3 regions of the Bacillus sp. FAU20 genome follow, and region 1 is predicted to be linked to each of the others. Evidence: riboswitches for the same ligand, from Rfam matches in the RefSeq annotation. Region 1 holds a riboswitch; each other region holds the start of a gene.
The links. A riboswitch is a leader RNA that binds a small molecule or an ion and turns the genes downstream of it on or off. The one in region 1 is predicted to bind S-adenosylmethionine.
Positions count from the first base shown of each region.

Region 2: another riboswitch for S-adenosylmethionine. It lies ahead of AC0OM3_RS02290 (bifunctional homocysteine S-methyltransferase/methylenetetrahydrofolate reductase); the one in region 1 lies ahead of AC0OM3_RS26040 (cyclase family protein).
Region 3: another riboswitch for S-adenosylmethionine. It lies ahead of AC0OM3_RS20860 (methionine ABC transporter ATP-binding protein); the one in region 1 lies ahead of AC0OM3_RS26040 (cyclase family protein).

Region 1 is NZ_JBVYHY010000027.1:58,126-62,394, forward strand. Features, by position in the region: gene AC0OM3_RS26030 (ATP-binding protein) at 1-655, shown strand, start outside; gene AC0OM3_RS26035 (hypothetical protein) at 885-1,265, shown strand; gene AC0OM3_RS26040 (cyclase family protein) at 1,293-1,925, opposite strand; SAM riboswitch class I at 2,011-2,123, opposite strand; gene AC0OM3_RS26045 (PRK06851 family protein) at 2,272-3,378, shown strand; gene AC0OM3_RS26050 (nucleotidyltransferase domain-containing protein) at 3,493-4,269, shown strand, end outside.
Region 2 is NZ_JBVYHY010000003.1:390,399-394,667, forward strand. Features, by position in the region: gene metC (cystathionine beta-lyase) at 1-943, opposite strand, end outside; gene metI (cystathionine gamma-synthase/O-acetylhomoserine thiolyase) at 940-2,052, opposite strand; SAM riboswitch class I at 2,147-2,257, opposite strand; SAM riboswitch class I at 2,460-2,569, shown strand; gene AC0OM3_RS02290 (bifunctional homocysteine S-methyltransferase/methylenetetrahydrofolate reductase) at 2,640-4,269, shown strand, end outside.
Region 3 is NZ_JBVYHY010000024.1:97,781-102,049, forward strand. Features, by position in the region: gene AC0OM3_RS20835 (arsenate reductase family protein) at 1-166, shown strand, start outside; gene gcvH (glycine cleavage system protein GcvH) at 208-591, shown strand; gene AC0OM3_RS20845 (toprim domain-containing protein) at 847-1,191, shown strand; gene AC0OM3_RS20850 (thioredoxin family protein) at 1,195-1,503, shown strand; gene AC0OM3_RS20855 (hypothetical protein) at 1,656-2,000, shown strand; SAM riboswitch class I at 2,126-2,233, shown strand; gene AC0OM3_RS20860 (methionine ABC transporter ATP-binding protein) at 2,465-3,490, shown strand; gene AC0OM3_RS20865 (methionine ABC transporter permease) at 3,483-4,148, shown strand; gene metQ (methionine ABC transporter substrate-binding lipoprotein MetQ) at 4,172-4,269, shown strand, end outside.

The sequences.
Region 1 (4,269 bases):
GACGGAAAATTTAGCTGTGATTGGGACTATGTCTACAACAATTGCCCATGAAATTCGAAATCCGTTAACAGCGTTAAAAGGATTTACGCAAATGCAAAAAGAAAGAAATCCAACTGATACGATGAGCTACGACATTATGCTACAAGAAATTGAAAGAGTCAATGGATTTGTTAGTGAATTAATGTTGTTAGGAAAACCAAAGCCAACAAATTATGAAAGGTGTAATATACGAGACATCCTTCTATATGTTGTGCATCTAATGGAAAGTTATGCAATGCAATATAGAGTTAAATGTTATTTACAAGTAGATGGGAATTTACCAACTATAAACGGTAATGATAAGCAATTAAAACAAGTGTTATTAAATATCATTAAAAATGGAATAGAATCAATGCCAGAGGGTGGAGAAATCCATATCCGTGCATATCAAAAAACGCAAGGATATTTGTGTATTTCTGTTGAAGACCAAGGATTTGGTATAGAGAATGAGAAGTTAGAAAAAATCGGCAAGGCGTTTTACACAACAAAGGAAACTGGTACAGGACTTGGATTAATGATTACATATAAAATTATTAAGGAACATCAAGGGAGTATCACAATCCAAAGTAGTATAGGAGTAGGAACAAAAGTAGAAATTTTTCTGCCGACCGTTTAATGTATTGGGAGAAAAGATTTTTCAGAAAAGTGTTCTTGTTGTGTAAATATAAACATTTTATAAAATGTTTCAAGAAGGGTTTTTTTTATAAAATACTTCGTTTATAATGGAGGAAAATATCGACATGAGATTGATTGCTCATGTAGCGGTTCAGTAGTGTTATGAAAAGATAAGAAGGGGTGCACGCGCATCCTTTTTTCTATGCAGATATTATGAAAGAGGTGGTATGATGGAATTAACATTAAATTCGACTGTATGTTTACACACGATTCAATTTCGAAAAGAGCAAAAGAATTATATTGTAAAAGATACAATTACAGGAGAAAAATATGAAATGCCGCCACTTTGGATTGATGCATTGGCAATGATGCGTGACGGTTTTTTATTGGGGGAAATTGAGGAGAAATTAAAAGAAGAGTATCCATCCGAAGAAGTGAATATGTTAGCATTCACGAAGCAACTGTTAGAACTAGAACTTGTTGAAATGGTAGATGGGGAAGAAATAGCTTGTACAAAGAAGAAAGAGAAGGATTATTTAGCTTGGTTACGTCCCCATGTTGAGCAATTCTTTCTTAATTTAAATAAAAAAAATAGAAGCAAAGGTCAATGATGATCTTTGCTTTTTTGTATAGTTTGTTTAAAAAATTACAGCGAATGCTCTTGCGAAAGCACCGTCGCTATCTTTAATTTTTAAAGGTGCTGCTGAGAAGAAGAAACGTTTCGTGTGAATGGCATCTAAGTTTGTTAAGTTTTCGATTAAATAAATATTATTCCCAAGTAGTATGTGATGAATTGGTGATGTTTCTGTCGTTACCTCATCAGGAGAAATAAAATCTAAACCGACAGATTTTACTTTTAATTGTACTAGTTCCTCGGCTAATTCTTCAGAAAGATAAAAAGCTTCTTTCTCATACGCCTCTGTATTCCATTTAGTAGATAGATTGGAATGGAAAATAACAATATCTCCTTCTCTTATATCAGCATCGTGCAGTACTTCTTTAGGTAGTTTTCGTTCTTGTACATGAGTTACATCAATAAGAATCGCTTCGCCTACAAATTGATTTAGGGGTAATTGATCGATAGTCGTTGCGCCTGAAATAAAATGCGCAGGAGCATCACAATGCGTGCCAACATGAACGACAGAATGAAAATCTGTAACTTGATAGCCTGATTCTTCAACACTTGTAACAGCTTCTAGTTGTATTTTAGGTGTTCCAGGAAATTGAGACATATTATTTTCAAATGTTTGCGATAAATCAATTACTTTCATTTTACATACCTCCAATATATGTTTTTCAAATAATAAAAAGCTCACCCTTCAATATCAAGAAAGGTGAGCTTTACATGCTAGTTGAATTTTATCTTCCAAAATGCAATGCATTTTGCAGGAATTAGCACCTATTCAGTTTGTATAAACTGAGGTTGCTGGGCTTCAAAGGGCCGGTCCCTCTGCCTCTCTTGATAAAGAAGTATTTAATTTTAAAACCGGAATTTTCCGATAGTTAAATTGTAATTCATTTCCTTTTTGCGTGCAATACAAAATAGGTATTCACCCAAATAAAGCTACGCGCATATTGTAGCTTATGTAAATAGAATGCTGCGAAGGAGTGAGTGCAGTGACAGGAAATGTATTGAATTATTATGCTGGTGGTAATACAGCTAGGGGATTTCATAATTTATATGAAGAGAATTTAAAAGGGTTAGACAGATTATTTATCTTAAAGGGTGGTCCAGGAACGGGGAAATCTTCTTTAATAAAGGCAATCGGTCGTGAATGGGTTGAAAAAGGATATGATATTGAATTTTTACATTGTTCTTCTGACAATAAATCGGTTGATGGTGTAATTATCCCAAAATTAAAAGTAGGAATTGTTGATGGGACATCACCACATGTAATTGAGCCCAAAATGCCAGGAGTTGTTGAAGAGTATATAAATTTAGGAATTGCTTGGGATTCAGATAAACTAAGGAAGCAGAAGTTAGAAATTGAAAGATTTGTTTCAGAAGCAAGCAAAGCTTTTCAGTCTGCTTACGCATGTTTTAAAGAGGCATTGCTTATACATGATGAGTGGGAGAAGATATATATTGATAATATAGATTTTAATAAAGCAAATGAATTAACCGATCAGCTAATCCAGAAATTATTTGCAGATAAAAGCGGGAGACAATCGCTTGTAAAACATCGTTTTTTAGGAGCTGCTACACCGAAAGGAGCAGTTGATTTTGTTCCTAATTTAACAGAAGGGTTACCATATCGTTATTTTATAAAAGGGCGCCCAGGCTCTGGAAAATCAACGATGCTCAAAAAGTTAGCTAGGGCAGCTGAAGAAAAAGGGTTTGAAGTTGAAGTATATCATTGCGGATTTGATCCGAATAGTCTTGATATGGTTATCGTAAGAGAATTAGGCTTTGCAATTTTTGATAGCACTGCACCACATGAATATTTTCCAAGTCGCGAGGGTGATGAAATTATTGATATGTATGCCCTTATTGTTACCCCAGGGACGGATGAGAAATATGCGAAGGAAATTCGTGATGTTTCCATTCAATATAAAGCAAAAATGAATGAGGCGATGTCTTTCTTAGCAAAAGCAAAATCGGTTCGTGATAAATTAGAACGAATTTATATTGCTGCTATGGATTTTTCAGTAGTAGATGCATATAAACAGGAGATTCAAAAAGAGTTTGAACGAATTGCTGCTACTGTAATCGAAAAGCAATAATAGAAGTTTCATTGGGCTGTCAGTAATTTCTGACAGTTTTTTTAGTATGTAGTAAAATTGATAGTGTATTGTCGAATTTCCAAGGAAATAATCAAAAAATGGAGATGTTATGAAATGAGAGAGAAAATCGAGTTGGAGTTAGAAAGAATTGAAAAAGAGAATGATGTGAAAATTTTATTTGCGGTGGAATCAGGGAGTCGTGCTTGGGGGTTTCCATCGAAAGATAGCGATTATGATGTTAGGTTTGTTTATATACATCCGGTAGAATGGTATTTATCAATTCATGACAAACGAGATGTAATTGAATATCCAATTAGTGATGATTTAGATATAAGTGGTTGGGATATTAGAAAGGCGTTGCAACTATTCGCGAAGTCGAACCCAGCTTTACTTGAGTGGATTCGATCACCAATTTTTTATTCGAAAAACTCTAATTTTCCAGAACTACTTCAACAGATGAGTGAGAAGAATTTTGATCCAAAAGCAACGATATATCATTATTTACATATGGCTTCGAAAAATTATCGTGAATTTTTGCAAGGTGAGAATGTAAAGCTGAAAAAGTACTTTTATGTATTACGTCCTATTTTAGCTTGTAAGTGGCTAGAAGAGAAAGCAACTTTACCACCTGTAGAATTTGACCGATTGATTACAGAATTATCATTAGAACGTAGCGTATTAGATGAAATTGAAAAGTTGTTAATAAAGAAAAAAGCAGGTACTGAATTAGATGTTGGATTGAAAATTAAGGTGTTGAATCAATTTTTAGAAGAACAAATTCATTACTATGGGCAATACGTGAAAGGTGTTGAAAAGGGGTTAGGGATCGATATTGAGATTTTAAATAAACTATTTCGAGACATGCTGTTTGAAGCATATGAAAAAGAGCAC
Region 2 (4,269 bases), on a different contig from region 1:
TTGATAAAAATTGGCGGAGTGCATCTTCAGACTGCAAAGTAAACGACAAGACCGCGCCAGCTGATGTTGCTTGAGATTGTTGAATATCAAATCCGAGATGTGTTTGTAATCCCGGATAATAGACATTTTGTACTTTAGCGTGCTCTTGTAAATAATGTGCAATTTTATTGGCATTTTTAGCTGAATGCTCGAGGCGTACATGTAATGTTTTTAGACCGCGAAGTACGAGAGAACAATCTTGAGGCCCTAAAATAGCACCGAATGCATTTTGTAAAAATCCAAGCTTTTGAGCGAGTTCTGCATCTTTTACTACTGCTAATCCGGCAGTAACATCACTATGACCAGCAATAAATTTTGTAGCACTATGAAGAACGACATCAGCTCCAAGTTCAAATGGTTTTTGGAATAGTGGTGTCAAAAATGTATTATCAACAAAAGTAAGAGCGCCAATAGACTTTGCGAGTTTAGAAACCTCGCGAATATCTGTCACTTTTAAAAGTGGGTTAGAAGGTGTTTCTACATAAAAGAGCTTTGTATTTGGTTTAATGTTTTGTTTTATTTCTTCTAAATTGGTCATATCAACAAATGTATGTGAAACACCGTAACGGGAGAGTACCTCAGTTATCACTCGGTAAGTGCCTCCGTATACATCTTCAGAAATGAGTACGTGATCACCTTGTGAAAGAAGGAGGAATGCAGTGGAAATCGCTGCAATGCCTGATGCAAAGGCGAATCCTTTTGTTCCGCCTTCTAATAAAGCAATGATATCTTCAAGAGCTTCACGAGTTGGGTTTCCTGACCTGCTATAGTCATATTTTCCGAACGTATCTACATCAAACTGGTGAAAAGTTGATGTGTTATAAATAGGAACGTTCACAGCGCCTGTTTGCGAGTCATGTTTATATTGGTTGTGTAGTAAGAGTGTATCTATAGAATAGCTCATATTCTTACACCTTCTTTTACGAGTTTAATAGCTTGCTTTAAGTCTTGAATTAAATCGTTACTATTTTCAATGCCAACTGAGAATCGAAGAAGACGATTACATACGCCGTTTGCTGTTCTAATTTCTTCAGGAATATCAGCATGTGTTTGCGTTGCTGGATAAGTCATTAAACTTTCTACACCACCAAGACTTTCGGCAAATGTAATTAAGGATAAAGACTGTAAGAATGGATTAATCCAAGCTTCATCTTTAAGGCGGAATGAAATCATGCCGCCTCTTCCTGGATAAAATACATCTGTTACCCCGTCTTCATCGTTTAAATACGCAACAACTGCTTTCGCATTTTCTTCGTGTTGTCTCATGCGAAGCGCTAACGTTTTCATACCGCGAATTAATAACCATGAGTCAAATGGACTTAAAACTGCACCTGATGCATTATGATAATGAGCGATTTCCTCGCAAAGTTCCTTTCCTTTTGCAACGACAAGCCCGCTTAGTACATCGTTATGTCCCCCTAAATATTTCGTTGCGCTATGAAGTACAATGTCAGCACCTTCTGTTAATGGTTGCTGTATATAAGGTGTGTAGAATGTGTTGTCTACAATAAGAAGTAGTCCGTGCCTTTTCGCTACAGTTGCGACAGCAGCAATATCAGTAACTTGCATTAATGGATTAGTTGGAGTTTCTATGAAAATAGCCTTCACTTCAGTTGTGATAGCTTGCTCAATTTGTTTAATAGACTGTGTATTTACGTATCTACATTGAACATTCCACTTTTTTTCATGCTCAGAAAATAATCGATACGTTCCCCCGTATAAATCTTCAGATACAATAAGTTCGTCTCCAGAGCGGAATAGAGAAAGGACGAGGAGAACAGCCGCCATCCCTGAACTACAGGCATAACCTTGTTCGCCATATTCTAAGTCTGCGATCGCCCGTTCTAAAAGACCGCGAGTTGGATTGCCAGTTCGTGAATAGTCAAAGCCAGTAGATTTACCAATTCCTTCGTGACGATAAGCGGTTGAGAAATAAACTGGTGGATTAACCGTTCCAGTTTTAGTTTCACTGCGATTTCCGATTTGTGCTAGTTTTGTTTCGATTGTTGACATGTGAAAATTCCTCCTTTTTAAATTGAAACATTAAGTGAATATAAAATAAAAAAAGCCTTCTAAGAAGAAGGCTTTCGGTTTGAATAGAGTCTTCTTCTCATCTGTCAAATCTTTCACAATTTGCTGGAATTAGCACCTTATTAACAAAATGTTAATGGTTGCTGAGGCGTCACAGGGCCAGTCCCTCTACCTCTCTAGATAAGAATGTTCGTATGAAATTTTTATTATGTTTTTAACTTTACAACAAAAGATAATTGAATTGCAACTTTATTTTAAATAATTTTTATTTTTCCGCAATTGTCATTGACTTTTACTTTTGTGCATGCTAAATTTATAAAAAATTAACAAACATTGTTAAAAGGGGAACACATTTCCTTTTAGCTACATAAATAAAATAATAAAGACAACTCTTATTGAGAGCGGTGGAGGGAAAGGCCCTGTGAAACCCGGCAACCTTCAAACGAAATGTTTGAAACGGTGCTAATACCTGCAAAACGAATGTTTTGCATAATAAGAGGAGGAACGATTATGTCCCCCTCTTCAAAGTGAAGAGGGGTTTTTTATATTGATAGAAATGAGGGAGATTCGTGAAATTACTAGATTTATTATCAAAAGGAATTGTAATAGGTGATGGTGCGGTTGGGACGTTATTGCATTCACATGGTTTGCAAAGTAGTTTTGAAGAATTGAATGTATCTGATCCAGACTTAATTATATCAATTCATAAACAATATGTAGCTGCTGGAGCAGATGTAATTCAAACGAATACGTATGGAGCAAATGAGGCGAAATTACGTATGTATGGTTTAGAAAATCAAGTTACAGAAATTAATAGAGCGGCAGTAAAACTGGCGAAAGCATCTGTGGCAGATAAAAATGCAATTTTAGGAACAATCGGTGGTATGAAACATATCGGAGCTGTTACAACGACTGATATGGAAAGAGAGTTTATGTTACTTGAACAGGCGGAGGCTTTACTAGAAGAACAGGTTGATGGATTACTATTAGAAACTTTTTACGATGAATTTGAATTACTTCATGCCGTTAAAGTATTGCGTAAGCAAACGAATATTCCAATTGTTGCTCAATTAGCGTTACATGAAGCAGGTACGACTCAAAATGGAAATGATGTCAATGAAATATTAAAGCAACTTATAGATTACGGTGCAAATGTTGTTGGATTGAATTGTCAACTAGGGCCGCTTCATATGACGGAAGCTTTCAAAATGATATCGATTCCGCAAAATGGCTATTTATCAGCATACCCAAATGCAGGTCTCCCGAATTATGTGGAGGGACGTTACGTATATGAGGGAAGCCCAGCTTATTTCGAAGCGATGACACCGAGATTTATTGAGCAAGGTATTCGGTTATTGGGTGGTTGTTGTGGTACGACTCCAGAACATATTCAAAGTATGAAGCGCGCTGTTGCGAATATTACCCCTGTAATAGAAAAAGACACGATTCAAAGGCCGAAAGTCGTTCATACGCATGAGAAACGCTCGAAGGCTCACGTCACTCTAGCAGAGAAAGCGAAAAAACAAACGACAGTTGTAGTGGAATTAGATCCACCGAAAACGTTAGATACACAGCGTTTTTTTGAAGGAGCAAGAGCGTTAAAAAGAGCGGGAGCAGATGCTATTACTCTAGCAGATAATTCATTAGCATCACCTCGTGTTTCTAATATGGCAATGGGTGCGTTATTAACGAAGCATGATATCCCGGTATTGACGCATTTAACGTGTAGAGATCATAACGTCATTGGACTACAATCTCATTTGTTAGGTTTATCGGCGTTAGGGATGGAAGAAGTGTTAGCTTTAACTGGTGATCCAGCGCGCGTTGGTGATTTTCCCGGTGCCACTTCTGTATATGATTTATCCTCTATTGAGCTTATTAAAATGATTAAAGAAATGAACGGTGGACGTTCAATTTTAGGGAAATCAATTGGACCGGCGACAAGGTTTTCTGTAGGCGGCGCATTTAATCCTCATGTAAGGCACTTAAAAGCAGCGGTTAAGCGGATGGAACGAAAAATAGATGCTGGAGCGGAGTATTTTTTAACTCAGCCAATTTATGATATCAAGTTAATTGAAGAAGTGTATGAAGCGACAAAGCATTTGGAACAACCTATTTTTATTGGAATTATGCCGTTAGTAAGTAAGCGGAATGCAGATTTTCTTCATTTTGAGGTGCCGGGTATTACTCTTCCTGAAG
Region 3 (4,269 bases), on a different contig from region 1:
ACTTGGTCTGAAAGATAAGTTGAAAGATGCAAGCGAAGACGAAATGTACGAGCTTTTAGCATCTGATGGCATGTTGATTAAACGTCCAATTGTAACAGATGGAACGAATGTAACACTTGGTTTTAACGAAGAGCAGTTTGAAAGTGTGTGGAAAAAGTACCAATAAGGTATTTTTACATAATTAATACATTCACTGGAGGTACAGTCATGAGCATTCCAAATAATTTACGTTACTCTGAAGAACACGAATGGGTAAAAACTGAAGGTAATGAAGTTGTTATCGGTATCACTCACTTTGCACAAGGTGAGCTAGGCGATATCGTATTCGTTGAACTTCCTGAAGTAGGTGCAACAATCGAAGCTGACGAGCCATTCGGAAGCGTAGAATCTGTTAAAACAGTTTCTGAGTTATACGCACCTGTAAGCGGTAAAGTTGTAGCAGTAAACGAAGAATTAAGTGACCAACCAGAACTTGTTAACGAATCTCCATACGAGGGTGCATGGATGGTTAAAGTTGAACTTTCTGATGCAAGCCAAGTTGAGAAGTTATTAACTGCAGAAAAATATGCAGAAATGACAAATCAAGACTAATTTAGTCGACTAAAGGACAGCCTTTGTGCTGTCTTTTTTTATTTTGTGTGAAATAATGAAAGTCAAGTTATATGTAAATAAATAAGCTATTATGAGAAAAACTGTTTTGTGGTAAGGTTTCATAAGTCTTCACAATCTGAACGAGCCGCTTACGCTTTTCTTTTGCAAAAATAAACAGGAAACAACATGAAAATAACGAATATACTATATACTAAGTTCAAGGTTATATAGTATATGGTGATCGGGTGATGACATATGATTTATGTAGAAAAAGTCATTATTGTAGAAGGTACATCAGATAGAAGAAAGATTGAATCTATTATTCGTGAACCGGTGGAAATTGTTTGTACAAATGGTACAATTGGTTTGTCGAAAATGGATGAGCTCGTTGATCAGTTTTTTGATAAGGAAGTGTATGTGCTAGTGGATGCTGATGATGCTGGAGAAAAGTTAAGGAAACAATTTCGAAAAGAATTTCCGCAAGCCGAGCATATCTATATTGATCGCTCGTACCGAGAAGTGGCAACTGCGCCATCTACACACTTAGCAAATGTATTATGGGGAGCCGACATTGACGTTTATACAGAATATTTACGGTAAGGAATGATAGAAGTGATTGATTGGACAGGAGCCGAAGCTACAGCCCTAATAGAGAACGAAGAAAAAACAGTATTATATGTATATACTCCAATGTGTGGAACATGCCAATTAGCAAAAAAGATGTTAACAGTCGTTGAGATGACAATTGAAGGCCTCAAAATTGGGATGTTAGATTTAAATTATGCTCCGCATTTAGCGAAAGAGTATGGGATTGAAAGTGTACCTTGTTTACTTGTTTTTGAAAATGGGACACTGATGAAGAAGATATACGCATTTCATTCGGTTGAATATTTATATACGGAATTAAAGTAGGCGGCAAAATTTTTGCCGCCTCGACATATTTCTTGGGAAATATGTCGAGATGCAGGGTGGATACAGTATTTGTCGAGCGAAAATAACAGGATTGCTCTTTAGTGAGAGGGAATGGTATGTAATAGAAAGTGATATGAAGGATGTGATTTAAGGTGAAATTATATTCTTTGCTTCAATCATTTGTAAATTACGCTAATGGTCAATATCATTTAGAGCCGCTTTTAAGAAAAGAAGAAAAAACTGTTAATTTCCGCTTTGGAGATGAAAGTTGTTCGTTACAAATTTCAAGAGATTATATAGAACTGCTACATGAGGAAATAGGGACGGAGCAAATTGTTTGTGTAGATGAAGAAGATGTAAAACAATTGGTAAACGGCAATGTACGATTGCAAATGTTAATGAACGATGGACGTGTACAATATTCGGGAACGTATCGAACGATGCTATTAGTCGAATCGATGTTTCATATATGTAAACCGATGTCAGTAGGTGCTTAAAATTCTGAAGGTTCATTTTTTACGAAAATTTCTGTTGACATGGTGTTTAGATATTGATACAATTCAATTCATAAAATATAGACAATTTCATAAATTACAAATCAGACGAAAATTGAATCTGATTTCTCTTATCAAGAGAGGTGGAGGGACTGTGCCCTGTGAAGCCCGGCAACCGTCAACTTATGTTGAAATGGTGCCAATTCCTGCAAAGCAAATGCTTTGAGAGATGAGAGAGAGGGATAATGTTGTTATATACGCACATAAACCTTTCTGCTTCTCTAAAGCAGAAAGGTTTTTTTATTGTTTGAATGTGGAGGACATTCAAATAATAAAGATAGTGATAACGGTGGACTACGCGCATTAAACATAAAAAATTGCGGAGTCAATCCAAAATCTTTATGAAATCTAGCTTCAGCGGCTAGAACAGTCGCTTGCGCTTTTTATTTAAAAAAGGGGTGAACATCATGATTCTATTAGAGAATGTAAAGAAAATATATAAGGCGAAAAGCGGTGATGTCACTGCTGTAGATAACGCCAATTTAAAAATAGAAAAAGGCGAAATATTTGGTGTTATCGGATATAGCGGCGCTGGAAAAAGTTCTTTAATTAGATTGTTTAATCAGTTAGAGAAACCGACTTCTGGCCAAATTACAATTGCCAATCGTGTTATATCAGCAATTACAGGAAGTGAACTTCGTAAGGCAAGGCAAGAAATCGGAATGATTTTTCAGCACTTTAACTTACTTTGGTCACGAACTGTACGTGAAAATATAGAGTTTCCACTTGAAATTGCAGGTGTTGATAAAGCGAAGAGAAGAAAACGTGTTGATGAATTAATTCATCTTGTTGGATTAGAAGGGAGAGGAGACGCGTACCCATCTCAGCTAAGCGGAGGACAAAAGCAACGCGTCGGGATTGCAAGAGCTTTAGCTAACAATCCACAAGTGCTTTTATGTGATGAAGCAACGTCAGCTCTTGATCCAGAAACGACAGATCAAATTTTGGATTTACTATTAGACATTAATAAGCGCCTTGGTTTAACAATTGTACTCATTACACATGAGATGCACGTGATTCGAAAGATATGTAACCGAGTGGCGGTAATGGAGAGAGGAAAGATTGTAGAAACAGGTCCAGTACTTGATGTATTCCGTAATCCGAAGCAAGATATTACGAAACGATTTGTACAGCAGTTAACAGATTCTGAAGATACAAATGAAACGATTGAAAGTTTAATTGAAAAATATCCAGATGGAAAAGTAATTCGTTTGCAATTTATCGGTGAGGCTGTAGAAAGACCAGTGCTTCAACGATTAATGCAACGCAGTGATATAGAAGTTAGCATTTTGCAAGGGAATATCGCACAAACGAATAACGGTTCTTACGGTAGTTTAGTTGTTCATTTAAATGGTGAGGAAATAGCGATCCAGCAAGCAATAGAAGGAATTCATCAAGATCAAGTAGAGCTGGAGGTGATTGCACATGGATAAGTTACTCGCAAATGTTGATTGGAATCAAATGTTAGAAGCAACTGGTGAAACGTTATATATGACGGCAATCGCAGCTCTTGCGACATTTGTTTTAGGACTAATTTTAGGATTGTTACTCTTCATGACAGCGAAAGATAATTTATGGGAAAACAAATCAATTAATACGGTGATTGGAGCATTCGTAAATATATTCCGTTCTATACCATTCATCATTTTAATTATTTTATTAATCCCATTCACAAAGATTCTTCTTGGAACAATTCTTGGAGCAAGTGCAGCATTGCCAGCTTTAATTATTGGAGCGGCACCATTCTACGCGAGAATGGTTGAAATCGCACTTCGCGAAATTGATAAAGGTGTAATTGAAGCTTCAAAAGCAATGGGAGCGAAAACAAGCACAATTATTTTGAAAGTGTTAATTCCAGAATCGTTACCAGCATTAGTATCTGGTATTACTGTTACGACAATTGCTTTAGTAGGCTATACAGCAATGGCGGGAGTTGTTGGTGCTGGTGGCCTTGGAACACTTGCTTACTTAGAAGGATTCCAAAGAGGGAATAACGATGTAACAATCGTTGCGACAATTTGTGTATTACTAGTTGTATTTTTAATTCAGTGGATTGGTGATAGTTTAACGACTCGAATAGATAAACGGTAATAAAAAACGGGAGGATGTTTCAAATGAAAAAATTATTACTTACGGCACTTATTTCAACTTCAATTTTTGGGTTAGCTGCTTGTGGTGGGAAAGATAAAGATGAAAAGAAACTTGTTGTGGG